2 regions of the Peribacillus sp. V2I11 genome follow, and region 1 is predicted to be linked to the other one. Evidence: riboswitches for the same ligand, from Rfam matches in the RefSeq annotation. Region 1 holds a riboswitch; the other holds the start of a gene.
The links. A riboswitch is a leader RNA that binds a small molecule or an ion and turns the genes downstream of it on or off. The one in region 1 is predicted to bind FMN.

Region 1 (16,626 bases):
CTGCTGCTGCCTTCTTTGCTTTTTTGTCAGCTATTTGCTGTGCTTTGGCCTTTTCCTCAGCTTCTTGCTCCGTTTTGGCCTTTTCTTCAGCTTCTTGCTCCGTTTTGGCCTTTTCCTCAGCTTCTTGCTCCGCTTTGGCCTTTTCTTCAGCTTCTTGCTCCGCTTTGGCCTTTTCTTCAGCTTCTTGCTCCGCTTTGGCCTTTTCTTCAGCTTCTTGCTCCGCTTTGGCCTCAGCTTCTTCTTTTTCTTTCTCAGCTCCAGCCTTTGCCGATTCTTTTTCCTTTAAATCATCTGCCGTTGCTGTAGTTGGAATCGATTCATCATCTTTAAAGACGACTTGGTCACTTTTCGTATAAGGTACTGGCCTATCCTGCAGATATGTATAAAGAGTGTAAAATCCAATTGGAAGTAAAATAAAAAATAACGCTAATAATTGTATCATCGGGAACTTAATCTTCACTTTACTTTTTTTCTTTTTATTCTGGTGGACTTTGCTCCGCTTGGGCAATGATGACTTAGCCTTCTGACGTTCAATTCGCGAACGAAGTTCACCAGCCTGATCGTTTTCTTTTTCATTCTTTTGTACCCGGCTCATTCAAGTCACCCCCTTTCTTGCTAAACCCTCTTTGTTTTTTGTTCCTGATTAAAATACCAAGGATCAAGTCAATCAAAAAGTGGGCCGTTATCGTCACGATGATATTATTGGTCATTTCAAATAGAAAACCGATAAAGAAGCTCAAAACCAAAACATTTAAAAATAAAAACCAATTAAAAAGGTAACGATAATGAACGGCTGCAAAAATGAGGCTCGTAAGAAGCAAACCAAAATGTGTTTGCAACACTCCACGGAATAATACTTCTTCACTTATCGCTACGACTAAAGCTACGACAAAAATCATCGGGTATGACAAATTACTGAAAATGCGTTCGTTAATACCACCATCATCCTGATAGGAAGATGGTGTCACTTTCATAAGCAATAAGTCAAATAACACGACAATGACTCCAGCGGGAATTCCAATCAGCAAAATGTTCAGGTCATCAAAGATAAATAAGTCGAAAAAAGCAGAACGGTCCTTAAATAAAATAATACCTAAAAAGATGGCTAACGTTAAGAGAATAATTTGTGTAAGAAATAAATTATATAGCAACTGTTTATCTGTAAGTTGTTTAATTATTTCAGCTTGCTTATTTTTCATTGCCATTTTCCTTTTTTAATAAGATATAAGCCAATTCCTTTTTCCACGTGGTAAAGGAATTGACCGGATCCACCTTGACTTCCGGCCATACATCAGCCATTTTTTCGGCATCCATCCCACAGATATCACAGCAGATGGGGTTTACTTCCCGATGCTTTTCTCCAAAGTAGTCCAGTATCCCTAAACGGCGACATTCCTGTGTATATATCCAGTGAAGGAATTTATGTAGCTTTTCTTGATTCCTGGATTTCCTCTCTTGACAATACTCTTTCATCTCTGCCACTTGATGTAAGTCATTGCCCGTAATAAACTGGGTAAAAAAACGCAGCTGGATTTCGTTCAACGAAAAGGATTGAGACAGCTGTTCTTTTTCTGAGAGGGTCAAATTCACCGGAATTTTCTGTGATGCATTAAGGAAAGAACATACACCATCGATTTGCGATTCAGTAGGCAACTGTTGCTCCATCAAATGAAGGGGAAGCCCTTCATCCCCTTCGCCATATAATAAGACAGCCACACTTTGCTTCCGATCCCTTCCCGCCCTGCCTATCTCCTGAAGATATGCTTCCATTGTCGATGGGAGATGAAAATGTATAACATATCTGACATCGGATTTATTCACACCCATTCCAAAAGCACTTGTTGCACATATAATTTTTAGCTGGCCGGAAATGAATTGCTGCTGAATGAGCATCCTTTGTTCCTGTTCCATTCCACCGTGATAATAATTGACACTATCGATCCCGTTCTCCTGTAAAAACCCAGTGACCGATTCCGCCACTTTTTTAGAGGAAAAATAAATAATCCCGCTTCCCGTAAATTTCCTGACAAGCTCCAGCACACGGGCTAGCTTCTCATCATAGCTGAACATTCGCTCAACAATAATTGCAATATTTTCCCGATCAACAGATGAAACTGTTTCATTGACCGACCCAATGTTGAGTTTGCCAACGATGTCCCTCCGGACCTCATCGGTTGCAGTTGCTGTCAGGGCAAGAGTCAACGGATTGTTCAATTCACGCCTCACTTCTCCTAAATTCAAATAATCCGGACGGAAATCATACCCCCATTGTGAGATGCAGTGTGCTTCATCTATGACGAACAAACCTATTTCTATGGATTTCAAGGATTTTATCACACCATCCAGGCTTAGCATTTCAGGAGATAAAAAGATAAAACGATAACTATGTAACCGGTCGAAAGCTTTCCTTTTTTGATTTAGCGTCAAAAAAGAGTTGAGCGTCAATACACTTTTTTCGCCACTCATCTTCAGCTGATCTGCCTGATCCTGCATTAATGATAATAACGGGGAGACAATTAGGACAGTCTTATTTAAAAGATAAGCCGGCAGCTGGTAACATAATGATTTACCTGATCCGGTCGGTAGCATCGCTAAAGTATGACGGCCGGACATCAATGATTCAACCACTTCCTTTTGTCCAGGACGGAATTCATCAAATCCGAATTTTTCTTTGAGGACTCGTTCCATATTCATCATCCATCACCTATTTTCGCAAGTACAAGTCTTATTTGGAAAAAGCTTATCTGTTTATTATCGACCATCTGCTTGATTGCTTTAAGCTTTTTCGTTCCAAGTTCCTTAATAGCTTCATCAATTTCCCTCTCATCCTCGATGGTCACATAATCCGAAATCGGAAAACTCTTGTCCGTTAAAACAATTTCTACGAGGTGATCTTCGATGGTGTTGACTTTCAATCTACGGATTTCAGCTATCTCACCCAGATTTTTCCCTTCCTGGATGTATCGTAAAGTAATCTGTGTAGATTGTGTCAAATGAGGATTCCCACTTCTTTTCCAATCATTGGTTAATGTGGACAAGAGAGGGTAAGCCTTTCCCGTTTCCATTTCTGCAAGCATTTGATGCAATGAGTCAAGGAATGTAAAACGAACATATTCTTCTTCTACATCTTTCCTTTTTGCAATCTGTTCAAACGTAAGTCCAATCCTGTTTATCCCGGTTAAATTCAAAATGAAAATGTCTCGTTTCATATCACTTTGACTTTCTAAAAGGGATATCAGTTCATCATATAGATGTTGGGCAATCAAGGATCGATCCTGACGATTGGCATGTAAAAACTCCTTTACGAAGAATTGGATTTTGGGATTTCGTTGTATCGGATAAAAACGTCTTTCATTGTGGACAATATGGGATATGGTTTGAACGAGTAAGTTTAATCTTCCCCAGAAAACCGGGGTGATATTGTGATACTTCCAACCATTTATATACGTCGGAAATGGATTATTTTTAAAGTAATCGGCTAACATTTCCTCACCTTGCATACTAATTTCATACGCATCTGATTTATCCGTTAATTTAATCAAGTCATGCTTAAGTAAATGTTCAATGTTTTGATTTAATTGCTGACGGGTAAATCGAGGTATTGTCCCAAAAATATCCGTTAACCCGAATAAATGGGCATCCTGGATTGTTTGTGACGATTTCTTCCCCTGCAGCATATGGTATATAGCATAAATGGAACGTTCGCCTTGAAATTTTTTTATCGCATATAGAATGATGGCCTGTAGATAATTATTCATGGGACTCACATCCTTGTTTCATTTAACCAATAAACCCATTGTAACAAAAAACTGCAAAAATCGCCGTTATTATTGATGAATACAAGGGCAATTATGTGACTGAATGACGAACCAAGGAAAGAACCAAGTTAATTATTTCAATGTTTTTTGTTGACATTCAGATACATGATAGTCATTATCAATACAATTTCTATTGAAAAGTTTGGCATTCGGTCTTACAATAAGAAAGAGATAATAATCTGAAATAAAAAGATTATCAGTTGTTAATCAACTTAGGAGGGGTTATATTCATGGCTAAATTTACTATTGTGGATAAAGAAACATGCATAGCTTGTGGAGCATGCGGAGCAGCGGCACCAGATATATATGATTACGATGACGAAGGGATTGCATTTGTTACCCTTGACGATAACGAGGGAATCGTTGAAATTCCAGATGTACTTATAGATGACATGATGGATGCATTTGAAGGATGCCCAACGGATTCTATTAAAGTTGCTGACGAGGCATTTGACGGCGATGCACTAAAGTTCGAATAAAGGTACAAGCCATTTTCAATCGAGAATGGCTTTTCTTTTTGCCAAAGTCGCATTACATGTTCTCATACCAAAATTGAATAGAAATAAAAAACAACCGAATATGGATGAACTATGCCCCACTTTTCGGACAGTATAAAAAAGTGCCTATGCGGCTAATAGGTGGTCCCGGTATTGTACCGGGGCCATTTTCTTTAGTCCCCATTGATAACGACACTCATTGTATTCTTCTATAACTCGATCAACTTCTTCCTTCACATCCGTTAAATTAGTACATGTTTTATATTCTGCTAAATCTTTAAAGTGGCCAAAAAAAAAAAATTTCCATCGGCGGATTATCCCAACAGTTTCCCTTGCGGGACATGGATTGGGTTAGCCCAAGTTCCTTCACTTTGTTTTGAAATAGCGGATGGGTGTAATGGAATCCTTGGTCAGAATGCAGGATTGCACTCGGATGGAACTCGTGATTCACAGCCTGCCTTAGCTTGTTTAAAGTTTCATAAACGATATTCATATCCATGACGTGGATAAATGATACGTAACTATTTCTTTTATAGCCGTATCTTATACGCATGACAAATACGCTTTTTGACCCTTTCCATAATAAAGGTAGGTAATGTCAGTAAGCAGAATTTCCCTTGGCTCCTCCTGTTTGAATTCACGATTAAGAAGGTTTGAACAAGTAAGGTACTCCTTGGTTGCCTTAGCCATTTTTCACATACGGATTGGCCCTTCTGATTTTTGCGAAGAGATGATATTTTGCCATCAATCGTCTGATTTTCTTATGATTCATGACGGCCGAATAATCATTTTCCATAACCATTTTGATTTGGAGGGCGCCTACGTTTTTCCTTTTTACTGAGGAATATACTTTTAATTAATTCTATGTCCAAATCATCCTGTTCCTCGCGTAGCTCACGGGTTAGAGCTGCCTTTAACCAATCGTAGTAGCCACTTCGACTTACACCAGCCAATTTGCATAGATAGGGAACAGCCTTCTTTAAATGGTATGTCCTGATGGTTCTTTCAATCAGATAGAACTTCTCAGCTGCAGTTAGAATTATTTCTTTTTCAACGCCCGCCTTTCTAACTCTTCCAGCTTTTTTAGGAAATCATTTTCTGCTTCAAGGAATTTGATTCTCGCTTCGGCCCTCCTAAGTTGATTCTCTATAGACTGTGGCTTGGAAGAAGGGCGTCCTGTACTTCCTTTTCCACGGCGTTCCGTAAGGAAGCCTTCCTCGCCAAACCTTTCAAAGGTATCACGCCAGCGCTGTAGACAACGCTTAGGTTGTTCCTTACCAATTATTTCGAGATTAAATCCATGTTCTATGAAAATTTGAGAGGGGGATTTCCCTTTTTTATATTCCTAACAGCATTTGTTTTAAATTCGGGATTATAGGAAATAGAACGCTCTGAAGCACTTATGATATTTGGATTCTTTTCAAGTTCTTTAATCTGAAATTCAGTATATATATTCTTACTCATAGAAACCCTCCGTCCATACTCATTACACCTATTGAAACATAAAAAACCCCGGATATGGGGGCTGTTGACAATCTAAAAGGAATTTCTGAAACCTGTATAGAATTTATTCTATGCAGGTTTTTTATTGGAGGGATTTCTATGATGGGACGCAATGATGAGTACCAAAGCAAAATGGAGTTTATTGATTTGAACGATTTTGTTCCTACTAATCATATTCTCCGCTTAATATTGGAGAGAATTGACTTCTCTTTTATATACGTTAAAATGGAAAGTTTTTATTCGAAACTGGGCCGGAAGTCTTTGGATCCCGTCCTCCTTTTCAAGATGTTGCTTATCGGCTATCTTTTTAATATTGACTCAGAACGCGAACTTGAACAGGAGGTTCATTTAAATCTTGCTTATAGATGGTTTTTAGGACTTGATCTAACTGATCGAATTCCCGACCACTCTATTTTTAGTCAAAATCGTCGAAGACGGTTCAAAGACAGTGCCGTATTCCAAGAAATCTTCGATCACACTGTTTCACTATGCATTGAAAAAGGATTGGTCACAGGGGAAACCATTGTGACAGATTCTACCCATATAAAAGCCAGTGCTTCTAAGGATCAGGTGAAAAAGGTTGAGGTTGAGAAGACTCCTTCCCAGTATTTAAATACTCTTGAAGAAGAGGCAAAGAAGCTTGAAAAAGAACTGCAGGAGAAAAGAGAAAACGTTGGCCGAAAAAAGGCTGGGAGAAAACCGAAAGAGTCTACTACAAAAATAGTGTCCGTCTCTAAAACCGATCCTGATTCAGGGTTATTAAATCGACCCGGGAAACCATCAGGTCCCCACTATTTGGCTCATACCAGCATTGATACCCAAAACGGAATCATAATAGATATTCATCCGAGTGCAGGAAATGTAAATGACTGCGAACCTTACGTAGAACGCTTGAAAGTGATAAAAGAGAAGTTTCATTTAAATATTAAGAATGTAGGGGCGGATCGTGGATACGATACAACGCCTATTCACCATGGATTAAAAAAATTAGGCATAACGGGGTATATCAGTCCCACTCATTATGATTCGGCGTTTAAGACAACCTCGCATCGGGAGTTCACTTATAATAGCGAAAACGATATATACCTATGTCAAAATAAGAAGGAACTAGCCTTTACACATTTAATGAGAAAGGGCGAAACAAATTACAAGACCTATTCGGCAAAAACCCAAGACTGTAAAGTCTGTCCTTTCAGAGTGGAATGCTTCGGGAAAACAGCGACTAAAAGAACCATATCACGCCCCATCGCCCATGAACTATTAGAAGAAAACATGAAAAGGACAAAAACAAGTGATTACAAACTGGTTCAAAAACTAAGAAGAGTCTGGTGTGAAGGCTCATTTGGCACCATGAAAATAAAGCACAATTTATATAAGACATATAAGAGGGGCATTCAAAAAATCCATGAACAATGCCTCTTTTCGGCGTTGGCCTTAAACTTAAAACGAATGGTAAAAGTAATGAACTAGCTACAAAAAAATGAAGAAGAATAATCAATAAACAAGCAATTAACGATAAAAATCAAAATGGGGAAGAAGCAAAAGCTCTCCCCATTTTGTCAACAGCCCCATAAGGGACACTTTTTTATGTGTGTCCGTTATCCGGGGTATAGTTCAGGATATCCGGTTGTTTTTTATTTCTATCGTCAATGCCATTAAGCATTTTTATATAATGTTTGCTTATTGATCCATGTCTGTAATTTAATGAAAAGCAACATGAATACAGATGTGATGAGCACGCCTTTTATCACGTTGAAAGGCAGGATTGCCGTCGTAACGAACTTTCTTGACTCGGGTGCCGACATTGCATCCCATCCCATAAAGAAGGTATAAGCCGGTAAAAAGACAAAATAGTTTAAAACACTCATAAATACTGCCATGGAAACTGTCCCTGCAAGTAAAGCGAACGTCATCCCTTTTTTTGAATTGATTTTCTGAAATACATAATAAGTCGGCAAGACGAACAGTATTCCGGCTATAAAGTTAGCGATATGCCCCACAGGTACAGCAGTCAAGGTCCCTGTCATTACTAAATCCAATAGGTTTTTAATGAACTCAACAAGAATTCCAGCCATCGGACCGAAAATCAATGCCGCCATCAGTGCTGGTATGTCGCTAAAATCAACATTGAGAAATGGAGGGAATCCTGGAAAAGGAAAATTTAAAAGCATCAATAAATAAGAAATGCTTCCCATCATGGCAAGTGTGACCGTTTTTTTCACTTTGTTCTTTTTCATAGTTCTCTCTCCTTCTTTTCCGATCTACCTGAAAAAGAGGTTAGGGTTCCTTAATCATGTTGATGCTCAATAAAAAAACCTTTAATTCCAATAGAATTAAAGGGATAAATTAAAGGTTACATCAAACAAACGTTCAGCAAAAAACTGTTGAAACGCACTCAGGAACCTCCATCTTCTCCCATCCAGACTATACTGTCGGCTTTGGAATCACACCAAATCCTGCCTTGTAAGGCTCGCGGGCTTAGAAGAAGAAATTCCTTCATCACCGCCGGTGGGGAATTGCGCCCCGCCCCGAAGATAGACCTATAAATTTTTTTATACCTCCCATTATATCTGAAATTCCTTTTTTTTGATAGCATTTTTTCTCAGTTGATGCTTTTAAGATGAATATCGATTGTCACAGTGAATGGCTTAAAATACTTTGTGATATACAAAATGACAATTTAAAATAATGAAAAATTTTTTTTATATTACGAAAACGAAGACGAAGTCATTTATATCGCGACATTAAACAATTGATCAGATGATAATCATTTTATTAAGCGCTTACATCCAGATAAGCCAAATTGACATAATCAGCATTTCAATTGTAAAATTAACTGAAATTTAAGATAATTCTTTTCCCTAGGAAGGTGTTTAGACGTGTATCGGATTTTAGTAGCAGACGCCATTAAACCAGAAGGACTCGGACCGCTCTCAGAGGCATCCAATATTCATCTCATTCAGAAGACCGTAAAGGAAGCTGCAAACGAACTTGATCAGATCGATGCAATTCTTGTGAGAAGTGCAACAAAGGTTTCGGAAGATTTAATGAACCGTATGCCGCAGTTAAAAATTATAGCACGCGCTGGTGTCGGTGTTGATAACATAGACATCCCCGCGGCGACAAAACGGGGGATTGTCGTGGTTAATGCACCTGACGGCAATACCATTTCAACAGCTGAACATACATTCGCCATGATGGCTTCATTAATGCGCCATATTCCGCAAGCCTATGCTTCACTGAAGAAGGGGGAGTGGAAACGTTCTTCATATACGGGAACTGAACTTCGTGGTAAAACATTAGGTATAGTTGGCTTTGGACGTATCGGAGGGGAAATTGCCAAACGTGCGAAAGTGTTTGGCATGGATGTCATTGTCTATGATCCGTTCCTGACTGTCGATCGTGCAAAGAAAATGTCCGTAACGGCCCTGCCGTTAGATGAATTGCTTCCTAAAGCAGACATCATTACTGTTCATACACCACTAACGAATGATACTAGAGGATTAATCAATAAAGAAAAACTGCTTACCTGTAAAAAAGGGGTTTATGTACTGAACTGCGCCCGTGGTGGAATTCTAGACGAGGATGATTTATATGAAATGTTAGTTGAAGGACATGTTGCAGGGGCGGCACTGGACGTTTTCGTCGAAGAACCTCCAATTGGCCATAAACTCCTTGAACTTGATAGCGTCATTGCTACACCGCATCTAGGTGCTTCCACGAAAGAAGCACAATTAAATGTTGCCGTACAGGTTGCCCAGGAAGTATTGACTTATTTCGAAGGAAACCCAGTCTCAAGTTCAATCAACCTTCCAGCCATATCTAAAGAAGTGTTTGAAAAGGTACAGCCATTCCATCAACTTGTTCAGCAAATGGGATCCATTGCTTCTCAGTGCATGAATGAAGGAATTCAGGAAATCTCCGTTACGTATGCAGGGGAATCATTGGATTTCGATACAGCGATTCTTACAAAAAGTCTAATCTCTGGCTTTTTCAGATCAAGAGTTGATGCATCAGTCAATGAAGTGAATGCCTTGTTGATCGCAAAAGAGCGTGGCATAACCGTTGGTGAAAAAATCTCTGCGGACTCTTTAGGTTACTCGAATTTGATCAGCCTTAAAGTAAAAGGTGACAACCGTGAATTAACAATCAGTGGGACCTATATCGAAAATTACGGTTCTCGGATTGTAAGTTTGAATGGTTTCAAAATCGACTTCCATCCAGAATCGAATTTACTTTACATACAGCATACCGATAAACCTGGTGTAATCGGTAACGTAGGTAAGGTCCTAGGTGATCACGGGGTGAATATCGCCACCATGCAGGTTGGCCGAAAAGAAGCTGGCGGGGAAGCCATCATGGTTTTGAGCTTTGATTTACCATTAGAAGACAACATGAAACAATTTTTAATGGAAACAGAAGAAATTACATTCATGGCCCGTATTTCATTATAAGAAGAAAAAAGTGCCCGTAAGCGCGGGCACTCAGACTGTAGACAAACTCGATGAAAATCGAGTTTGTCTATTTTTATGGCTTGTACAATTTGGACGTTGATTTCCACTCCAGGCACTCGCTTTCCGCGGGCGGTCGGGGAGCCTCCTCGGCTTTCGCCTGCGGGGTCTCCCCTAGACGCGCTTTTCCCGCAGGAGTCTCGTACCTTCCGTTCCAATCAACTTTGTCTTCCCTTTTAGATAGAACACTTTTGCCTGGAGTCATTTTTGTTTTAAAATAGAAGTATTAAAACTTGAGGTGATGAGGATGCTTTCTAAACATGATTCTATTCAGCGAGATCAACTTGAAATGATTACTTTAGATCAACTGGTGCCACCGAACCATTTGGTTCGTAAAATGGAGGCTGCCATTGACTTCACTTTCATTTATGACTTGGTGAAAGATATGTATTCAGAGGTAGGACGCCCAAGTATTGATCCAGTTATTTTAGTTAAACTGACTTTCATTCAATATACCTTCGGTATTCGTTCCATGCGTAAAACGATTGAAGAAGTTGAAACCAATATGGCTTACCGTTGGTTCTTAGGCTATGGTTTCCATGATAAAGTACCTCATTTCTCTACATTCGGGAAAAATTATGAGCGACGCTTTAAAGATACAGACCTGTTTGAACAGATTTTCTATCGCATTTTAATGACAGCTGCTAATAAAAAGTTAATAAGTGCTGAACACGTTTTCGTGGATTCCACACATGTGAAAGCCAGTGCGAATAAACGGAAATTTGAAAAGAAAATCGTTCGTAAAGAAACACGAGCGTATCAAGGACGTCTTCAAGAAGAAATCAATCAAGATCGTGAAAACCATGGAAAAAAGCCTTTTCCACCAGATAAATTTGATAAAGAAGAGACCAAAGAGATTAAAGAAAGTACAACGGATTCTGAGAGTGGCTACTATGTGAAAGATGAACGAACAAAACAGTTTGCCTATTCATTCCACGCGGCCGCAGACCGCAACGGTTTTGTATTGGGAACGATTGTAACACCTGGAAATACACATGACAGTCAGATCTTAGAGCCACTAGTTGAACAAGTGATTGAGAAAGTTGGAAAACCGGAAGCCGTTGCCGCAGATGCAGCTTATAAAACACCAGCGATTACAAGCTACCTATTTAACAAAAAAATCATACCGGCTTTACCTTATACACGTCCTCGCACCAAAGAAGGATTTTTCCGCAAACAGGACTATGTATACGATGAACATTTTGATTGTTACCTTTGCCCTTCGGGCGAAACTTTAAAGTACTCAACAACAAATAAAGAGGGCTATCGCGAGTACAAATCGCCAAAACAAATTTGTACAACATGCTCATTTTTATCTCGGTGTACAGAAAGCAAAGACTGTCAAAAAGTGGTGACACGGCATATCTGGCAAACACATGTGGAAGAAGCAGATCATCTGCGTCATCATCAAGATGTAAAACCTATATATGCAAAACGTAAAGAAACGATTGAGCGTGTATTCGCAGTTGCAAAAGAAAAGCATGGTATGCGTTGGACTACTTTAAGGGGACTTAAAAAATTGTCGATGCAGGCGATGCTTACTTTCGCTGCCATTAATTTAAAGAAGATGGCCAATTGGACATGGCGAGGTCCAAAAATGGCCTAACATAGTGGGCTCGTAGAGCCCCAATCTCTTAACTTTAGGCGAAAATTCAAAGGGAATTTCAAAAGGGGTTCAGAATTTTTTAATTCCGAACCCCTTTTGTCTACAAACTGAGTGCCCGTAAGCGCGGGCACTTTTTCTTTGAATGCAAGGAGCTTTTACCAACCATAGACAGGGTGTTTATAACGCCATCATATGGGAAACCTCGCCATCATATAGTTGCATCAATTCACTTGGTTCGGTGCCTTGGGCACCAATATATCTTCAGTTAAATTCAGCTGCCCTACCTCTTCAATAGGAGCATTTTCAAACTTCACTTTTTCAAAACCAAAATCCTTGGCTATGAAGAGTATGGCTTCTAAAGCTTGAAGGGATTCCTCATCATTTTCAATGGCAGCTTGATCTGATAATTGAATGATCACAAGATCTCCATAAGAGCTTATCCTTTCCCATTTCAGGTCATGCGGGATTGCAGGTGAAATCCCCTCGATGTCCGCCTCCCCTTTTCCAGCTTGCAGCGCCTCTTCAAAGTCCTGATAGCCCATATTGCTTGGAACAAGTAACCTTGGGGAGGTCTCATCCCTTTGGTAAAGAAGGTATGTGCGATTTTTTTGATGAGGTATATCCACCTCCTTTAAATATCCCGCATGCGCAAACCTGGCTCCTTGCTTACCACCTGTAGAAAATGTCATTTTCTCTATATTGTTATAGGAAAGCGTTTCCTCCATCGAATGGAGAAAAAGGGTATCTTCATCCAATAATTGGCTTTTTTCTTGAAAATCAATATGAGCAGTGGTCATATCGTTTCCTTGGCTAATCTTTATATCAAGTGGAAAATAGTCAGATAGCCCATATTGCTCTTCTTCGATTTCGGACATTTGATTAACTAACTGATTCAGTGTATCACTTTCGTCATAATGTTTGAGTTTAATTGAAATGGGAACGATGAAATTCATTTGATCATCTGGGACACCCATCGTAATGATCGATGCATTTTTAAGGTCATCTTGATAGATTGCTTGTGCAAAAGTTTTTGCCTTTTCCCCTTTTCGGGGTTCCATTTCTGAAACCTTGTCTTTAGATTCGATTTCAGCTTGCTTACTCGAAAACTCTTGATTATACTGTTTATCTTCTGAAGGATTTTCTTTGTTACTTGCATCCTGCCGTTCAAGATCTGCCATTTCCTTATTTTCAGATATGGATAATTTCCCACTACTGCCGCTGCCCTCTTGACTTGTCGTTCCTTTTTTTTCAATAATTATCGATGATGCCAAAACAACCATTAAGAATAAGGAGGCAACACCCGCAATTAGAGGTATCCAGTGTTTCGTTCTCTTCTTATTATGTATTTTCGCAAACACCTCTGCCTTGGTTCGGTCATCTTTTAATTTCGGAAGCTCGCGTAGCATGTCTTCAATTTCATTTTCTTTCCAACGGGATCTTCTCAATGCGGTGGCCCTCCTTCCCTGATAATTCTTCCATCAACTTTTTGATAGCCTTTAAAGCACGGTGCTGGGTCGTTTTCACCTTACTTTCACTCCAATTCAATACTTCAGCAGTTTCCGTAATGGACAATCCCTGAATATACCGTAAAATGATGACGGATCTTTGATCGACGGTACACCGGTTTAAGCATTGATAAATATTTTGGATTTCATCGTTCATGATAGCCACTTCTTCGGGAATGGGCTCTTTATCCTTTATCAATTGCCTATCCCAATCAAAGTTAGGAAAGATTTTGTCTTTCCACCCTTTTTGTTTCCGAAAGTAATCAATCGCCACATTTCTTGCAATCGAATACATCCACGTTTTTTCACTACTTTTTCCTTCGAAGCGTTCATAGGCCTTCATCACCCGGATATAGACCTCCTGAACAAGGTCCTCAGCCGTTTCTCGATTTTTAGTCATATAAAAAATGAATTGATATATTTCCTGATGATATTTTTCATAAAGATCGTGGAAAACGGAATCCATCATTTCCCCACATCCGTTCATAAATATAGTCGTCAATCCTAAATAAAAGTTACATACCTCGGCTTCAATCTTATTATAATATTCCGTTAATTTCCACATATCCGGGACTTCTTATCTTGTTTCCTAAAAAAACAAAGGCAAGTTGGAAAGAAATCCAATTGCCTTTGTCTTCTCAGTTCCTTATGAAATAAGATCTTTTGGCATGCCACCCGTCATTCATTCAGCATTTTCCATAATTCGAGGCAAAATAAAACTGAACGTCGTCCCTTTATTTGGTAAACTGTTTACCGAAATGTAGCCATCATGGGCATTGATTATATTTTTCACGATTGCCAAACCCAATCCGGTACCCGAACGGCCGCGGGTCCTTGCTTTATCCGCTTTATAAAACCTCTCGAATACAAAAGGTAAATCTTCTTCGGGAATTCCGGATCCAGAGTCCCTCACATCAATTATCAGACCCCTTCGATCACTTGTCCTCTGAATGACATCAATGTTACCGCCTGGAGGAGTATGACGAATCGCATTATCAATTAAATTGGTCAAAACCTGTTCAATACGGTCGGGATCGAAATGCCATTGAATTTGATTGTCTTGCAGACTGGCTGATATTGTAATCCCTTTTTCTTTGGCTAACCCGGAAAACTTACTTGTAATCCTCTTTAAATAAGGGGAAATAGGTACACATTCATAGCTAAGGTTCATTTTACCCGATTCCAATTTTGCTAGATCGAGGAGATCATTGACTAAACGTCCCATTCTCAAAGACTCATCATAGATGATACGGGCCATTTCCACCTTTTCCTCTTCACTGCTCGCAATGTCATCCACGATCGCTTCACTATAACCTTGCAACATTGAAATCGGCGTTCTTAACTCATGGGAGACATTCGCTATGAAATCCGTCCTAAGTTTGTCCATACGTCTTTCATCACTCATATCCCGTATGATGGCCACCGCTCCGCGAATATTTTCGGCATTTGTATATAGCGGACTGACAATAAATCCCCAATCACGGCCCTGTAAGGTGATTTCACCGACTTGCTCCTTATCGAAGGACCCTGATTCATCAAATAGATTCATCAAAACCAAGGGGACATTCACGTCATCTTTCCGGTTAAAGCCCTTTTCAAAGTACCAGGATTGCAGAAACCTTTCCGCTGGCGGATTCGTTTCCAGAATTGTGCCATCCTTATTAAAGGTAATGACCCCATCAGCCATACTGCTAAGAATGCTTGAGAGATGTTCCTTTTCCTGACTAAGTGCATTCATATTGAATTTCAGTTGCTTCCTCATCTGATTAAACGCTATGGCCAGCTCACCGATCTCATCTTGAGTCAGAATCGGGACCTTCGTATCAAATTTCCCCCGGGCAATCGCTAGAGCGGCTTCCCTCATCTTCACCAATGGGGCATTGATTCTTGTAGATAAAAAGAAAGCAAAAATCGTTGTCAAAATAATGGCGATGCCCGCTGCCAATAAAATGAACTGTGTAGTGGACTTTGTGGTTTCTTCCATGGACTCCAACGATTGAAATAGGAAAACTTCATCCTGTTCCCCGTTCAATTCAAGTGGAATGCCTACAACGATTGCGGATAATTCCTCGTTATCCGCATCATCGGATATCGCCATTTCTTTTTTTACAGTCTTTCTTTCCGTAAAAACCTTGAGCAAATCAGAATCATTTTTAATGGATTCCGGCGTGATCTCAAACTCATTATTTCCTCCGATGGATGAGAATACCATTTTGTCATCATTAAGAATGATCATTTTCGTTTCGTTGCCTATTAATTCCGAAGCTATTTGTAAAACCTCGTTGCTGGATCCCTGATGTTCATTGGTTACCTTAATGATTTGTTCAGCGGTTTTGGTTAAATCATTTTCAATATTTTCAATTTGAAAATTCTCAAAGAATTCGACCAGCAGAACGGTTAAAACGATTAATACAAACGACACGAGCAATAGGATCGTTGCCCATAGCTTCCCTACAACACTGCCCCATAGCATCAGTCATTAATGACTTCGAACTTGTAACCTACACCCCAAACGGTGACAATCATCTTGGCTGCGTTTTCGGATATGCGGTTTAATTTTTCACGTAAGCGTTTAACATGCGTGTCTACAGTTCGAAGATCTCCAAAGAATTCATAGTGCCAGACTTCTTTTAACAATTGCTCCCGATCGAAAACCTTATCTGGGGATTTCGCCAAGAAATATAATAATTCATATTCTTTTGGTGTTAATGAAACCTCTTTGTTATCAGCAAGTACACGGTGTGCATCATTATCAATGGTTAGATGCGAGAAGACGATCACATCTTTTGCCGTCGTTTCCGTCTGCATGTAACTTGTGCTTGAAGAGCGCCGTAATAAAGCTTTAACCCTTAAAACGACTTCACGAGGACTGAACGGCTTCACGATATAATCATCGGTCCCCACTTCGAACCCTTGTACGCGGTTCACTTCTTCCCCTTTAGCAGTCAGCATGATAATCGGTGTCGTTTTCTTTTCCCTTAATTCCCGGCAAACTTCGATTCCATCTTTACCAGGCATCATAATATCCAATAAAATTAAATCATAATCATTTTCAAGGGCTTTCGTTAAAGCCATATCTCCATTTTCTGCTTCATCGATTATGTACTCTTCTCTTTCCAAATACATCTTTAGCAGCCGGCGGATTCTTTCCTCATCATCCACCACGAGAATTTTAATAGCATTATA
Region 2 (16,626 bases), 2.6 Mb from region 1:
GCGCCTTGCCTCCATCTTCCACAAACTGAGTAATCATTTTTTCGTTATCTTCATCAACCGATAGATCAGTAACGATCAATGTATCTTCAATTTTAGCCTGCTCAAGAAATGCTCCTACATTCTGATTAAGGCGACCAATTGAATTATAACTAACCACTACTTCTTCTCCGAATGCCAGCTTAGCTACAATGCCGCAGCCGACTCCATCTAAATCATTATGTGTAAAGAGATGGTACACACAAACCCCTCCTAATAACTAATAAATTTACTTTTCCCTAAAGACATGAATTTCAATTGCAATCTTTACAATTGTAGCATAATCATATCCGCATATTTTATCATGCTTCCATTACGTGATGCTTTTGTTCTGTTTTTTTATCGTAAATTCCCTAATGATTCTTTATTTTCCATTTTTTATACTACTTCCGCCCCCTCCATCCTTCTAAGTTTGATTGGAATCGCATCCATAAACGTCGCGTTGTTAGAATTGGAAAAGAGCCGGAAAGCAGAAATCAAACAATCAGCCATGCTTGATGAAATCACACGGTCCAATAAAGGATTGACCGATTTTTATAATGGACTTCAAGAAAACGTCCATACTACAGGGAAAATGTCCGAGGAAGTCACAAACGAGATTAACCAAATCTTGGAAGTTACCTGTTTGATAATGGAAAAGCCCGAGAGAATGCCGCTTCCCTTGTGGAGGTTGCGGCGAGTGTCGAAGATCGGCATTCGCTAATCGATCAAATGGCCAGGAACTTTACGAACTCTGAAGAATTGCTTAACGGTTTAAGAAAGTTGACATGAGCCGGCACATCAAAAAAAGCCGCAGGAATGTTAATCCCTGCGGCTTCCTTATGTGAATCACTGTTCTATCAATTTTCCAAGGTTGGCCATTTCAATGGCACTAACCGCAGCTTCATAGCCTTTGTTACCTGATTTTGTTCCTGCACGTTCAATGGCTTGTTCAATATTCTCAGTTGTCAGTAAACCGAAGATAACCGGTACACCTGTTTCCAATGAAACGGAAGCCATACCTTTAGCTGCTTCATTGCAGACATAATCGTAATGTGAAGTGGCACCCCTGATTACCGTTCCAAGACCGATTACCGCATCATATTTACCTGTATTCACAAGTTTCTTAGCAATTAACGGAAGTTCAAAAGCACCCGGGACCCACGCGATGTCCACATCATTCTCATCAACGCCATGACGCTTAAGGCCATCCAACGCCCCTCCTAAAAGCTTGCTTGTGATAAACTCATTAAATCTTCCTACCACGATTCCGACTTTCAATCCTGATCCGATTAATTGTGCTTCAATAGTTTTCCCCATGTCCAATTCCTCCTAATTTTTAAAAACAATATCATTTTTTTTCATTTTAAGATTTAATTCCTTAAAATCCTTCAAGCTTTCGGGATGTTCAGTTCAAGTTCCTGTTTCCCGATTGTATCATTTTGTTGAAGATACCGAATCAAATCGGCTATCGTAATGAATTTCAGGTTGAATTTGTCAGCGATGACTTCTAAATCGGATACGCGGGCCATCGATCCATCCTCATTCATGATTTCACAAATGACACCAGCTGGAGCGGCACCGCATAACTTCGCCAAGTCCACCGATGCCTCCGTATGTCCTGCCCTTCTTAATACGCCGCCTTCTTTAGCGACTATCGGAAAAGTGTGACCTGGCCGTTGGAAATCTTCAGCGACCGAATCTTCATTAAGAAGCTCAAGGATGGTCAAGGACCTTTCAAAAGCACTGATTCCTGTAGAGGTGCTTTTATGATCGACACTTACCGTAAAAGCAGTGCCATGATGATCGGTATTTTCTCCTACCATAGGATGCAGTTTCAATTTCGCTGCAAGTTCTTCAGTGATGGTTGTACAAATCAGACCACGTCCATGAGTCGCCATGAAATTAATCGCTTCCGGTGTCGCCTTTTCGGCCAACACTACAAAATCTCCTTCATTTTCACGGTCTTCATCATCGGATACGATTACTACCTTGCCAGCCTTCAAATCTTCTATTGCTTCTTCTATTGTATGGAACATCATTACACCGCCCTTTTATTAGAATCCATGCTCTGCCAAAAACTCTAAATTCAGTCCTGGTTTTGGATTGCCATTTTTCATTTGATGTATTATATATTTCCCTATCATGTCGTTTTCGATGTTAACGATATCGCCAGCCGCTTTTTGTCCCAATATGGTGTCCTGATGGGTCAATGGAATCAATGATACAGTCAAAAGGTTCCTTTCAATCCCAAATATCGTCAAGCTTGTTCCATCAATGGCCACGGAACCTTTTGGAATGCAAAAGGTACTAAGCCCTTCTTCCAATTGGATTACATAATATACGGCATTTTCTTTTCGTTCTTTTTTTATGATTGTTCCCGTTCCGTCGATATGACCTGAAACAAAATGACCGCCAAACCTTCCCTGTGCACTCATGGCTCGTTCGAGATTAACAGGTGATCCCAATTTTAACGTCCGGATCGAGGAAGCTTTGACCGTTTCCGGCATCACGTCGACCGTAAACAAACTTTTCGTGAAGGACGTTACCGTTAAGCAGACCCCGTTGACTGAAATACTATCCCCTAGATGCACATCTTCAAGGATTTTTTCAGAACGAATCGATAACTCCATACTGCTTTTTCCTTTTTTCAAGGAATGTACGGTACCGATATCCTCAATGATTCCCGTAAACATGTTTTTCCCCCTTTTATAAAATATAAAAAACCCCTTAGGATGACCTAAGGAGTTAGCAGGAGAAATGAGTGAAAAAAATTGTATACCTAAAAAGCCCAATATTTCCATTTCGAAAAATTAGGCGTACGTATACACTTGGGTTCCACACGTCCTTCTCCCATCCAGACTTTACTGTCGGCTTTGGAATCTCACCAAATCCTGCCTTTAACAGGCTCGCGGGCTTAGAATTTCTTCATCACCGCCGGTTGGGATTTTCACCCGACCCCGAAGGACTAAAATAATATGAATCTTTGAATATTTTATCACCATAAAGTGAAGATGTAAAATTTCTAACCTTAAATGGTTCAATTGTTACAGGAACTTCCTCTCTTTATGGAAAAATGACCCCCAAGTACCCCGATGTGCTCCTAAAAGGTTAAGCAGGCTAAATATGTGGAATAAGGTTAGCAGGATCACAATTCATACAAGGAGGAAGCCCATGATTATTTCCATCATTAACTTGATTTTCTATCTGTTCGTCGTCACGATGAATTTTTTTTGCCAATTTCCTGCCATTGAACGGCCAAACATCAGGAGAGATTTCCGATAAACTGGATGTCCTTTTCACTCTTGCCGGTTATGTATTTTCCATATGGGGCTTGATCTATTTCCTGCTCGCCATCTGGGTATTCAGGCAGTTTTTAAGTAAACATCAAAACAGCCCTGTTTATAATGCATCCTTCCCTTGGTTCGCTTTAAGCTGTGTCCTAAATGGAACTTGGCTTTTGGCTTGGCACTATGAACACTTTTTTTTATCCGTATTCATTATCATTGCTCTGTTGGCTACTTTAATGGTCATTTATACAAGCATAAAAAAAGTGGAGCACGATACTTTCGACCTATTTCCATTTTCCGTTTATACAGGCTGGGTAAGTGTTGCAACCATCGCTGACATTTCTTATTACCTCACCTATATCAACTGGGACAGTTTTGGGCTAACTAGTTTAACCTGGACGATCGTCCTGCTGATTGCAACAACAATCCTGGCCTTTGTCTTTGCAGGTAAAAACCGGGATTGGTGCTATCCTCTCGTATTCGTTTGGTCGTTCATAGGCATCGGGATACGAAATAGCGCCGCATATCCGGTAGTTACAGACATTTCTTATATCCTGGCAGCCATCATTTTTATCGTATCTATCACCATATTCATTAAAAATAGAAGGAACTGAATAAGGAATATGGTAGCCTAAAATGCTTGCTGAAGATCTTGCCAGACGTCCTGCCAACCTTCAAGGCCAACTGAGAGACGGACCAGCTGGTCACTGATGCCCATTTGTTCACGCGAATCTTCAGGAACGGCAGAATGCGTCATGGTAGCGGGATGCTGGATCAATGTTTCGGCATCCCCCAGACTGACAGCAATTTTGATAAGTTTCAATTTATTGAGGAATTCCTGTGCATTCTGTTTTGTGCCATGCAATTCGAAAGAGATAAGGCCGCCGCCATGTTTCATCTGTTTTTGCATTATATAATGATCCGGTGAAGCATCATCACCTGGATAATATACCCTTTTCACCTTTGGATGTTTCTTAAGTTCATGAAAGATTGCCATTGCATTGGCCGAATGACGGTCCATCCTGACAGGCAAGGTCTTTAATCCCCGCAATAGTAACCAAGCATCGAATGGTGAAATGATTCCACCGATATCTTTCTGTGTAGTCCCAGCTACATGATTCATGAATTCCTTTTTACCGACGACAAGGCCCGCAACGACATCCCCATGCCCGCAAAGATATTTGGTAGCGCTATGAAGGACGATATCACAGCCATATTCAAGCGGTCTCTGTAGGTAGGGCGTCGAAAACGTATTATCGACTACGACCGTCACATTATACTCCTTCGCAACTCTCACCACCATCTGTAAGTCAATCATTTTCATCGTCGGATTGATCGGGGTTTCTACATATATGCAGGTCGTTTCCGGCCGGATCATATTCCTTACCTGTTCTTCTGTATCCATTTCACAAAAATCATGAGTGATGCGGTATTTATTTTTCATTAGCTGCAGAAGACCGAATGTACAACCATATAACCCCTGTGAGCACAGGATGTGGTCATCTGTTTTTGTTAAAGCAAAAAGTACTGCTGAAACCGCAGCCATCCCTGAACCGAAAGCAAGGCCAGCTTCCCCGCCTTCCAAAGCGGCAATCTTTTCTTCAAGCACCTTTACCGTTGGATTTCCAAGGCGAGAATAAATATATCCATCTTCCATACCGGCAAAACGCCTTTCCCCTTGCTCGGCACTTTCGAAAGTGAATGTCGAGGTTTGGAATAAGGGTGTTGCCAAGCTTCCTAAATGTTTATTCGAATCATATCCTTCATGGATGACTGCAGTTTCAAACTGTTTATACTTTCCTGTCATACCGTCTCCTCCTAACCTATGTCTATTGCTATCATATGCCAAAAAAACATATAAAGGAAGCGTTTTCATTTATGATTATCCCCCCATTAACGAACTCTTGAATTTAGTAAGTGTGATATAATTTCACAATCAAATATAATGGAATATTTTAGGGGTGAAAAAGATGAACAAATTCATTTTTGGTTTTCTGGTCATTTTAACGACTGCTTTAATGGGGTCATCATTCGCAATAGGAAAAATTGGTTTAGCGTATACTTCCCCGATGTTACTTGCAGCGATTCGTTTCATCCTAGCAGGTTTCATCATGGCCATTGTCGTTAAGCTCATCAAGCGCCCGCATCCAAAAAAGATTATGGATTGGGCGATATTGAGTATCATCGGTTTTTTCCAGACAGCTGGTGTCATGGGATGCATCTTTGTAGGTTTAAGGACCATTTCAGCCGGGGAACTGTCAATCTTGACATTCATGAACCCATTATTAGTGGTCATTTTTGGTACGTTATTTCTTAGAACGAAATACACCCTCCAACAATGGTCGGGGGTTCTGCTCGGCTTTATCGGCGTCTTTATCACACTGGGCGCACATCTTGATTTGAAGACCGGCACCCTCCTTGGATTGATGTCAGCCATTTCTTGGTCCATAGCAACCCTATTGATGAAAAATTGGGGACATACTTTCGACACTTGGGTCATGACAGCCTATCAAATGCTCTGCGGGGGTATTCTCTTGCTCATTGGATCATTTCTTTTTGAACAGCCCTTTTTCAAGATTACCCAGGCATCCATCATTATTTTGTTTTGGCTGGCCATCATGGCATCCATCGTTCAATTTTCGGTTTGGTATTTCCTATTACAAAAGGGTGATTCAGCAAAAACAAGCGCTTTCCTATTTCTAGCTCCCTTTTTCGGTGTCCTATCTGGCTACCTCTTGCTGGATGAGCCTGTTCACTGGTACGTTGCAGTTGGAGGATCACTCATTTTCATCGGCATCTTTTTGGTTAACTGGGAATCCCACCATATTCAGACAGTGGAAAAGGCCTGTAGTGTGGATTCTGCAAAATGAGCAACTCTTTAATATTTAATCTTAACGGGCATTTGTAAAAAAAAGAGACAGCCGCCATGGCCGACCCTTTTTCCGAATCATTCATCGACTACGATGTTTCCACCATAGAAGGTTACTCTCGTTAATGGAATCTCCAGTTCACGAGCCATTTTTTTCAACTCTCGCTCTTCTCTTTCCGTTACGATTGAAATGACAGTGCCATCTGCACCTGCACGCCCAGTTCTCCCAGATCTATGGATATATTGTTCAACGTTGTCAGCCATATCAATATGAACGACCGCAGTAAGACCTTTAATATCAAGCCCCCTTGCCGCTACATCCGTTGCTATCAGCATTGGGGATTTTCCGGAACGAAGCTTGCGGAGCGCTTTCTCCCTGTCAACTTTATTGGATTCACCGTGAAGCACGCCCATTTCAATACCTTTATAACTCAACTTTTCATGTAAGACGCTCAGCTCTGCTATATCATTCAGGAAAGCAAGTGCCTTCACATCTTTAAGCCTTGTGATTTTCTCGAGAATCTTGGACTTTTCCCGTCTCTCAACAACAAAGTAAAGATGGTCCACCTTTGATTCCATTTTTTCATGCTTATCGACCTTTATCATTTCGGGTTCATTCATGAATCCCCGGGCCGCTTTTTCCGTTTCCTCTGGCAGGGTCGCTGAAAAAACCATGATTTGCCGGTCTTTTAGCGTAGTTTTAATAATATTATTGATCGTTCCCATATGCTCCGAAGTGATCAATTGGTCACCTTCATCTAGTACTATCGTCTTAACTTCATGCATCTTCAATTTCTTTTGGGCAATCAATTCGTAAATCCGTCCCGGTGTCCCAGCAATCACCTGTGGATGCTTCTTCAGTTTGTCCAACTGCCTTTTCACATTAGCACCGCCGATGAATGCTGCACCCGTTATGCCGCTTCCCTCTGACCAAATGCGAATTTCTTCATTGATTTGCATGACCAGTTCTCGTGATGATGCCAAAATCAAAGCTTGGGGCGATTTTTTTTCAGGATCTATCTTTTCCAGTAATGGCAATAAATATGCTAATGTTTTTCCTGTTCCAGTCGGTGATTCGGCCATGACATCTTTTCCCTCCACAATCACGGGAATCGCTTTGGTTTGAATCGGGGTAAGTTGTCCGAATCCGGACTTTTTCCAGACCTCTTGTATATATGGTTTTCTATCGTTCACTAATGCAGGTAATTCGCTCATATCGTTCTCCTTTTATATAAAACTTTTCCTATCTTTCATAGTACCATTTATTCTTGTCCAGTAGCCAACGGAATACGAATTGTAACCGTCGTCCCTTTGTTTATCTCACTTTCAAAATGCATTTCCCCCTGAAGGCGATGAACGATCTTCCGGCAAATTGCAAGCCCGATCCCTGTGCCCTTTTCCTTCGTCGAATAAAAAGGCTCACCTATCCGTTCAAGGCGCTCGGGCACCATTCCCATGCCATTATCACTCACGCTGACCACAGCTTGTCCATCGATGATTTGCAGCGATATATCAATCTTCCCATTATCCTCAATCGCTTCAATGCTGTTCTTGACGATGTTGATTATCAACTGTTTAAGTTCAATTGAATCAGCCATAATATAAATCGGTTCGTCGGTATTAACCCTGAACCCCATTTCGATATTATTCAAATTCGTTTCCGCTTTCATCAACGTGAATACCTGGTGTAAACTGTCGGCAAGATCGATCTTACGGAATGCGACATCCTGTTTCTTCCCGAGAACCAAAAGTTCACTTGAGATAATATTAATTCGGTCAATTTCCTTCAACATGATATCAGAATGCAGCGGGTTTACTTCCTGGGTCATATCCATTAACTGTACGAATCCTTTTAACGATGTCAGCGGATTCCTTATCTCATGAGCGACGGCCGCGGCCAGATGTCCGATTACAGATAGCTTTTCAGACATGATCATCAATTCCTCTTCGCGCCGCAATTCAGTAATATCCCTAACGATTGCATATACTCCAAGCATTTCCGTTTGAACGATGATCGGTAAAAAGGTTACACGGATTATCCGTTTTTCATCACTGCTATTCTGGATGGTCGTTTCAAATTTTACAGCCTCCCCTTGAAGGGACTGCATAAAGAATACAGTTACTTTATCACTTTCATTCCAGTTGATGAGATGATTCGCATTCTTGCCTTTCAAATTGTCACTTTTATGACCTAACAGTTTTTCAGCTTCCGGGTTTATCGAAACGACATTTCCTTCGAGATTCAGCTCAAGGACACAATCCGGGTTATGCTTGAACAACGACTGATACTGTTCATCTTTCAGAATGAATTCCTGCTGGGACCTCAACATTTTCCCCGTCCAATACCTGATTATGAAGTATAGGAAAAGCCCGGTTATGAAAATGAACATCCACCCTTTGGAATGCTGAAACATTGCATATATCTGTACATCTGCGTTTGCCTGTGTCATAGAGATGTAATCCGTAACGAAAATCCATAAGACACCAATGATTATATATATAATAGCCACTTTACATGCAATTTTATGAGATTGGTTCATGTTTTTTCCTTTGTATTGTTTTTGGTTTATTATTCCCAAATCGCTCAAAAAAAGCCCTCATGTTTTCAACATAAGGACTCTATGGATATTGTACCATATATATTGCATTCATTGTTTTATATCGCTAAAAAATCCGGCAGCATTTTAACTGGAACTACAATGATCAAGAGAGGTTTTTAATGGCTTGATTGAATTCTTCTTCTATATCTTTTGTAGGCTTGGCCGATAATAAGCTGAAAACGACCACCGCTATTGACCCAGCGATGAAACCAGGGATGATTTCGTATACTTCAGCGAACTTATCAATCATATCCCAGACGATCACGGTTGCCGTACCGACAATCATTCCCGCCAGGGCTCCCCATTTCGTCATCCGTTTCCAGTACAGGCTTAACAGAATGACAGGACCGAATGCCGCTCCAAAACCAGCCCATGCATAACCCACCAATTTAAGGATCGTACCGCTTGGATTAAAAGCCAACAATAGGGCAATGGCAGATATCGCCAATACACCAAACCGACCTACCAGCACTAATTCCTTATCAGATGCATTCGGCCGAATGAACTGCTTATAGAAATCATCGGTCAGAGCACTTGCCGATACTAACAGCTGTGATGCGATCGTACTCATGACCGCTGCTAAAATCGCGGCCAACAGGAAGCCTGTTATTAAAGAAGGAAATAGTTCTTTTGCTAAAATGATGAAGACGGACTCAGCATTTTTTTCCCCTAAAGGACTGTTTGTCAGGTTAAAATAAGCTATCCCCACCAATCCGGTGAACATCGCTCCGACGATAGCAAAAATCATCCAGCCCATACCGATTCGCCGTGCACTTTTCAATTCTTTAACAGATGAAACCGCCATGAATCGAACGATTATATGAGGCTGCCCAAAATAGCCAAGCCCCCATGCCAGAAGAGATATGATGCCAATGGTCGATGTTCCTTCAAATGCATGCAATAAATTTGGGTTAATCGATTTTATTTCATTGAAGGTAGGATCCCAGCCACCAATATTTACAATCGTGACTACTGGTACTAGAATTAAGGCAATGAACATAATTGTACCTTGTACGAAGTCCGTCCAGCTAACAGCCAGGAATCCACCAAATAATGTATAAAGAATAACGACGCTCGCCGTCAGCCAGATGCCCCACCTGTAATCCAAATTGAAAGCCGAGCGGAAAAGCTCACCGCCTGCTACCATGCCTGAAGAGGTGTAAAAGGTGAAGAAAATTAAAATGACCGATGCTGATACCACTTTTAAGACACGGGAGCCATCTTTAAACCGATTTCCCAAGAAGTCGGGAATCGTAATCGAATTGCCGGCCACTTCCGTATATGTCCGAAGTCTTGGTGCCACGAATAACCAGTTTAAATAAGACCCTGCACACAGGCCGATGACAATCCAGCCGGCACTTAACCCGCTTATGTACATTGCACCGGGAAGACCCATCAACAGCCAGCCGCTCATATCTGAAGCACCTGCACTCAATGCAGTTACAGCTGGGCCCAAGTTCCGGCCGCCAAGCATGTAATCGGTTAAGTTGGCCGTTCTCCGATAGGCCAAATAACCAATTAACAGCATGCCTGCCATGTATATTCCAATTGATATTATAATTCCATATTCCAAAAATGAATCCTCCTATTTATAGGTTAATTTTCATCTTGTAAGCTTATCAGAAAAAAAAACATATGTTAAGAAGTTCTTGCACCTATCAACGATTTCACTTTCAATATAACTAAGAAAATTCATTTTATCAGATTAAATTATTAGGAGGAATACGCCATGCAATCCTATATCAATCAGCCAGATGGAGTCTTTCCCTCTGTTTGCTCTCTTGACTGCCCTGATCAATGCGGTTTACTGCTGCACAAAAAAGACGGGAAAATCATTAAAGTTCAAGGAGACCCTGATCATCCAGTCACCAAAGGGAATATTTGCAATAAAGTCCGAAACATGACTGCCCGCCTATATGACCCCAAGCGCTTAAAGCAGCCATTAAAGCGCATCGGTCCGAAAGGAGAAGGGAATTTCGCTCCAATCAGCTGGGAAGAGGCCATAACCACAATCACTTCCAAATGGAAAGAACTGATCGAAATGCACGGACCGGAAAGCATACTTCCCTACAGCTTTTACGGAAACATGGGCAACCTCAGCGCCGAGGGGATGGATCGCCGTTTTTTCCACAAACTCGGTGCAAGCATGCTCGAGCGTTCCATTTGTAACGCGGCCGGTTCAGTCGGATATAGCTATACAATGGGTGGTTCCTTCGGTACCGATCCAGAAGAAACGATTCATACAAAGCTTTTCATCATGTGGGGCATTAACGCTGTGAGCACAAACATGCACCAAGTTACACTTGCCCAGCAAGCCCGAAAAAACGGGGCCAAAGTAGTCGTCATTGACGTACATAAAAATCAAACCGGCAAGTGGGCTGATTGGTTCATACCAATTTTGCCTGGCACCGATAGTGCGCTCGCCCTCGGATTAATGCATATTCTATATGCCGAGAATCTAGTCGACCAGCCCTTTCTCGATGAATACACAGTGGGTGCAGCTGATTTGCGCGAACACGTCCGCCAATATGATCCTGCGACAGTCTCCGCGATCACTGGCGTTCCAATTGATGACTTATATGAATTAGCCAGGATGTACGGCACCACAAGTCCATCATTCGTTCGGATAGGCAATGGCCTGCAGCACCATGACAATGGCGGCATGGCGGTACGTACCATTGCCTGCCTGCCTGCACTTACCGGCCAATGGATGGTGGAAGGCGGCGGAGCCATCAAAGGGAATTCAGGATATCTGGCTTTTAATACAAATGCCTTAAGACGCCCTGATTTATTGCATAATAAAGCTACCCGGACCATTAATATGAACCAAATCGGTCAAGCTCTTCTGGAAAAAGAAAACCCGATTCGCTCCATGTTTGTATACGGCTCCAACCCAGCACTTGTCGCTCCGAATGCAAATAAGGTGCAGGAAGGTCTAATGCGGGAAGATCTATTCACCGTGGTCCATGATCTATTCTTAACCGAAACGGCCATGTTTGCCGACCTCGTCCTTCCTGCCGCATCATCTTATGAAACGGAGGATTTTTATAATTCATACTGGCATAATTACGTCCAAATACAAAAACCTATAGTCGAAAAATATGGCGAGTCGAAATCGAATGTTGAATTGTTCAAACTGTTAGCTGTTGGAATGGGATTTGGGGAACAAGCATTTAGAGATTCAGAGGAAGATATGATACGGCAGGCACTAAATTTTCCCTATAACCCGCATTTAGAAGGCATCACCTATGACTCCCTTTCAAGGAATCAATTTGTCAAAGCAAAGATGCAGCCTATGTTCCCAGGAAAACTCCCGACACCAAGCGGTAAAATCGAACTTTATTCCGAACGGATGATGCAGGATGGGTACGAGCCTTTGCCAACATATACGCCAATCATAAAAGACAGCGACCTGCCATTTTTATTCATTCCGGCACCTAATCACAATTTCTTGAATTCAACCTTTTCAAATAATGCCAAACATATCTCATTGGAAAAGGAACCGAAATTGCACATGAATGCCGCTGATGCCAAAACAATGGGGATAGCCCCCGGAGATATGGTTAAAATCTGGAACGGTCGCGGTGAATGTTTGCTTACCGCTGCTCCCGGTGAAAATGTGTTACCCGGCGTTCTTGTCAGCCAAGGATTGTGGCAGAATACACCTGAAACAAAACAACACATCAATTCCCTTACCCCAGATCGACTCTCGGATATGGGTAATGGCGCCGTTTTCTTTTCAGGACGGGTCGATCTTGAAAAAGTCCAACAAAAGTAAATCAATGTTTAGCAATCTTTGAATATATCTCGGTTTTCGAGATTTATCTCCGGTTCCGGCGTTTTATCTGCGGTTCTCGGGAATATATCTCCGATTTCGGCATTTCATCTCCGAATTCAGGAATATTTCTCCGGTTCCACAAAAAAGGCTGTTCCACAAGGAACAGCCTTTTTATCAAGCTATTTACTCTTCATCAAACCAACCTGTTGGCTGGATATCCAAGTTGTTATTGATTTGCTTCACTTCCGTATAAGCTTCGTAACCGAAAGTTCCCAGTTCGCGTCCATTTCCACTTTGCTTGAACCCTCCCCAAGGAGCTTCGTTATAAGTCGGATGATATGAGTTTATCCACGTGATGCCGGCACGCACTTTTTTAATGACACGGTAAGCTTTTGCGATATCATTCGTGAACACCGCTCCCGCTAAACCATATTTCGTATCATTGGCAAGTCGAAGAGCTTCCGCTTCATCCTTGAACTTTTGAACGACAAGCACCGGTCCAAAAATTTCTTCCTGCACGATCCGCATGTCCGGTGTCGTATCAACAAAAATAGTAGGTTCGACAAAGTAACCTTTATCCAAGCCTTCTTCTTTAATTCGATTTCCACCGACGATTATTTTGGCACCTTCTTCTTTTCCGATTTGGATATACGATAATATTTTGTTCATATGGGCTTCTGAAACGATAGGTCCCATCTGGCTGTTTTCATCAGAACCTGAGCCTACTTTGATCTTTTTCGCCTTCGCAGTAAGACTTGCAATGAACTGATCGTAAATGGACTCTTCCAACAGTAAACGGGAGCCTGCTGAACACACTTGTCCTTGATTACAGAAAATCCCGTATAGAGCATAATCAACGGCAGTCTCAAAGTCAGAGTCCGCAAATACGATATTAGGCGATTTCCCGCCAAGCTCCAATGTCACTTTCTTTAGGTTACCCAGTGAAGCCTCCATGATCTTACGTCCTGTTTCCGTTCCTCCTGTGAAGGCTACTTTATCGATTTCCTCATGTTCAGCAATGGCTTGTCCCACAACTGGACCCGCTCCTAACACAAGGTTTGCGACACCCTTTGGCAATCCTACCTCATCCATGATTTCAAATAGTTTGACCGCTGTCACCGGAGTAATCTCAGATGGTTTGAACACAACGGAATTTCCTGCAGCAAGCGCTGGAGCAAGTTTCCAGGCTGACATCATTAGAGGGAAATTCCATGGAACGATCTGCCCGCATACACCGATCGGTTCCCTTACGACCATCGCTTGCTGGCCGTCAGGAACTTCAAAAGTCTGACCTGTCGGTTTTGTAGCCAAACCTGCATAATATCTAAAACAGGCTGCTGAATCCGCTATATCATAACGAGCCTCACGCAATGGTTTCCCATTATCCAATGTTTCCAACGCAGCCAGTTCTTCAGCTTTTTCTTCTATTCTGTCGGCTATTTTGAATAAAATGCGCGCTCTTTCCACTGCAGGAGTTCCCCACCAACCCCCTTCATAGAAAGCATATTTTGCTGCCTCGACCGCTGCATCCACATCTTCCTGTGTTCCTTCCGCAGCTTGGGCAATAACTTCCCCCGTGGCCGGATTCAATATATCCCTCTTCTCACCTGAAGTCGAATTCACCCAATCCCCATTGATGAACATCTTTAAGTCCAGTGCTCCCGTCCCTTCTTTTTTCGTATTATTTTGTAAAGTTTCCTGCATGTAAATTCCTCCTCGGTTTTAAGTTATCTACCTATATATAAGATATGAGCAAGATTCATGCCAGTTTGAAATATTAGGTAACTCTCGTTTTTTTGCCCTTTCCTGCCTCATTTAAATTCAGTCGTGAATTACCTATTCATTTTTGCATAACATATGGGCAATCCTTCATCTCAATCTTTTTCAAGATTCATAGAAAAATAAACCCGCAGCTCAAAAAAAAGAGATGAGCAGCTGCCCATCTCTTTTTTGATTAATTTCGGTTAATAATGACCAGTTTCATTTCCGTCATTTCTTCAATGGCATATTTTAGCCCTTCGCGGCCCGTTCCGCTTTTTTTGACTCCGCCATATGGCATGTTGTCGACACGGTAAGTTGGGATATCATTAATGATAACACCGCCGACTTCCAATTTTTCTGCGGCAGAAAGAGCCAGATTGATATTTTCTGTGTAAATCCCGGCCTGCAATCCAAATTCGGAATCATTGACCAAATCAATCGCTTCCTCAACGGACGAAACTTTATTGATCAAAACAATGGGAGCAAAGACTTCCTGACAAGATACCTTAAGCATTGCGTCCACTTCCAGCAACACAGTGGGATGCAGGATATTCCCTTCAGATTTACCTCCTGCTGCAACAATTGCACCGTGTTGTTTAGCTTCACCGATCCAATCCAGGCTTCGCTGTACATCACCAGTGCTGATCAATGCCGAAATATCCACTGACGGGTCCAAAGAATCTCCTAATTTCAAGCCATTCGTTGCTTCTGTGAATTTTTTGACGAACTCATCATATACCTCTTCATGAACATATGCGCGCTGTAAGGAAATACAGACCTGCCCTTGAAAAGCGAATGCTGCCGATACACAGCGTTGGATGATTTTATCGATATTGATCCCTTTATCAACGATGACAGCCGCATTCGAACCTAGTTCAAGACTCACTTTCTTTAACCCGGCCTTATTACGGATCCCGATTCCGACAGCCGGACTACCAGTAAATGAAATGCTCTTCACCCGTGAATCGGTGACTAATTTATCACCAATTACAGAACCGCTTCCGGTGACTAAATTAAACGCACCTGTCGGCAAATCCGTTTCGGCTAATAGTTCAGCAAGAAATAGCGAAGATAGTGGTGTTTGGCTAGCAGGTTTCAGGACAAGTGTATTTCCCGCAGCAATGGCAGGGCCTACTTTATGGGCAACCAGGTTCATCGGAAAATTAAATGGCGTAATTGCACCCACAACGCCTAGAGGCTCACGGACGGTGTATCCGATCCTTCCTTCTCCGTCAGCTGTGGCATCCATCGTCAATGTTTCTCCATGAATCCTTTTTGCTTCCTCTGCTGCAAATTTATATGTGGCAATCGTCCGGGATACTTCAACCATTGCCGTTTTAATCGGTTTCGCTGCCTCTTTAGCAATAATTTCAGCTGCCTCATCTTTGCGGCTTTCCAATAGACTAGCGAGCTTTTCAAGGATGGCAGCCCGTTTATGACTAGGTAAAGCTGCCATTGTTTTTCTAGCTTGATAGGCTGATTCTATTGCCAACTCGACATCTTCAAGGCTTGCTGAAGGAATTTCCGCCAGAACTTCCCCGCTATAGGGAGACTTTAGTGTCGTGAACTTTTCAGCTTCTTGCCATTTACCATTAATGAATAATTTCTTTTTCAGCGTTTCCGTCATGACCATCACTTTCACCTCTTATAAAATTTCTTTTTCGACAGCAGTAAATGTCTCATCCAGGATTTCAATTATTCTTTCGACTTCCGATTTGGTAATGATTAAAGGCGGTGCGAATACGAGTGTATCTTGATCAAACGTAACAGACCGGCAAATTAAACCATTCTTCGCCGCTTCAGCAACCAGTCTTGGAGCAAGCTGAGTCTCAAAGCCTTCGCCTGTTTGTTTGTCCTTTACGATGGAGATGCCACCAATTAGTCCCAGTGCCCTAACATCACCAACAATCGGATGTTTGCTTTGAAGCTTCTTAAAGCCGGCAAGCAACTCTTCACCACGCTGTTTCGAGTTTTCTATAAGATTTTCACGTTCAATTATTTCAATATTTTTCAAAGCAACCGCACAAGCCATAGGATGGCCACTGTATGTGTAGCCGTGTAAAAGCGTACCTTTTGAAAGGGCAATGAAATCCTGATGCATCTTATCATTCAGGACGACCCCGCCTAACTGTGCATATCCGCTCGTCACACCTTTTGCAAAGCACATCATATCAGGTACAACACCAAAGTGTTCAGTCCCAAAATAAGTCCCTGTTCTTCCGAAACCTGTAATGACTTCATCCGTCACCATTAAAATGCCGTATTCATTACAAATCTCCCTTACTTCCTTAAAATAGCCTTCAGGAGGAAGAT

Region 2: linked by a shared signal. The riboswitch ahead of ribE (riboflavin synthase) and the one ahead of QFZ73_RS21355 (ECF transporter S component) in region 1 are both predicted to bind FMN.

What each region holds. Positions count from the first base shown of each region.
Region 1 is NZ_JAUSYW010000001.1:4,350,266-4,366,891, reverse strand. Features, by position in the region: gene QFZ73_RS21390 (LysM peptidoglycan-binding domain-containing protein) at 1-595, opposite strand, end outside; gene QFZ73_RS21385 (CPBP family intramembrane glutamic endopeptidase) at 573-1,199, opposite strand; gene QFZ73_RS21380 (RecQ family ATP-dependent DNA helicase) at 1,189-2,694, opposite strand; gene QFZ73_RS21375 (YpbB family protein) at 2,694-3,758, opposite strand; gene QFZ73_RS21370 (ferredoxin) at 4,049-4,297, shown strand; partial or broken gene QFZ73_RS21365 (IS3 family transposase) at 4,442-5,779, opposite strand; gene QFZ73_RS21360 (IS1182 family transposase) at 5,918-7,288, shown strand; gene QFZ73_RS21355 (ECF transporter S component) at 7,474-8,055, opposite strand; FMN riboswitch at 8,222-8,358, opposite strand; gene serA (phosphoglycerate dehydrogenase) at 8,698-10,272, shown strand; gene QFZ73_RS21345 (IS1182 family transposase) at 10,577-11,935, shown strand; gene QFZ73_RS21340 (hypothetical protein) at 12,157-13,380, opposite strand; gene sigX (RNA polymerase sigma factor SigX) at 13,352-13,906, opposite strand; gene QFZ73_RS21330 (ATP-binding protein) at 14,123-15,916, opposite strand; gene QFZ73_RS21325 (response regulator) at 15,913-16,626, opposite strand, start outside.
Region 2 is NZ_JAUSYW010000001.1:1,711,267-1,727,892, forward strand. Features, by position in the region: gene QFZ73_RS08215 (DHH family phosphoesterase) at 1-238, opposite strand, end outside; gene QFZ73_RS08220 (hypothetical protein) at 341-739, shown strand; gene ribH (6,7-dimethyl-8-ribityllumazine synthase) at 865-1,335, opposite strand; partial or broken gene ribB (3,4-dihydroxy-2-butanone-4-phosphate synthase) at 1,416-2,054, opposite strand; gene ribE (riboflavin synthase) at 2,073-2,711, opposite strand; FMN riboswitch at 2,857-2,987, opposite strand; gene QFZ73_RS08240 (tryptophan-rich sensory protein) at 3,266-3,919, shown strand; gene megL (methionine gamma-lyase) at 3,937-5,112, opposite strand; gene QFZ73_RS08250 (DMT family transporter) at 5,276-6,175, shown strand; gene QFZ73_RS08255 (DEAD/DEAH box helicase) at 6,253-7,389, opposite strand; gene QFZ73_RS08260 (ATP-binding protein) at 7,437-8,762, opposite strand; gene putP (sodium/proline symporter PutP) at 8,878-10,347, opposite strand; gene QFZ73_RS08270 (molybdopterin oxidoreductase family protein) at 10,504-12,552, shown strand; gene QFZ73_RS08275 (aldehyde dehydrogenase family protein) at 12,736-14,256, opposite strand; gene QFZ73_RS08280 (aldehyde dehydrogenase family protein) at 14,507-15,940, opposite strand; gene QFZ73_RS08285 (aminotransferase family protein) at 15,959-16,626, opposite strand, start outside.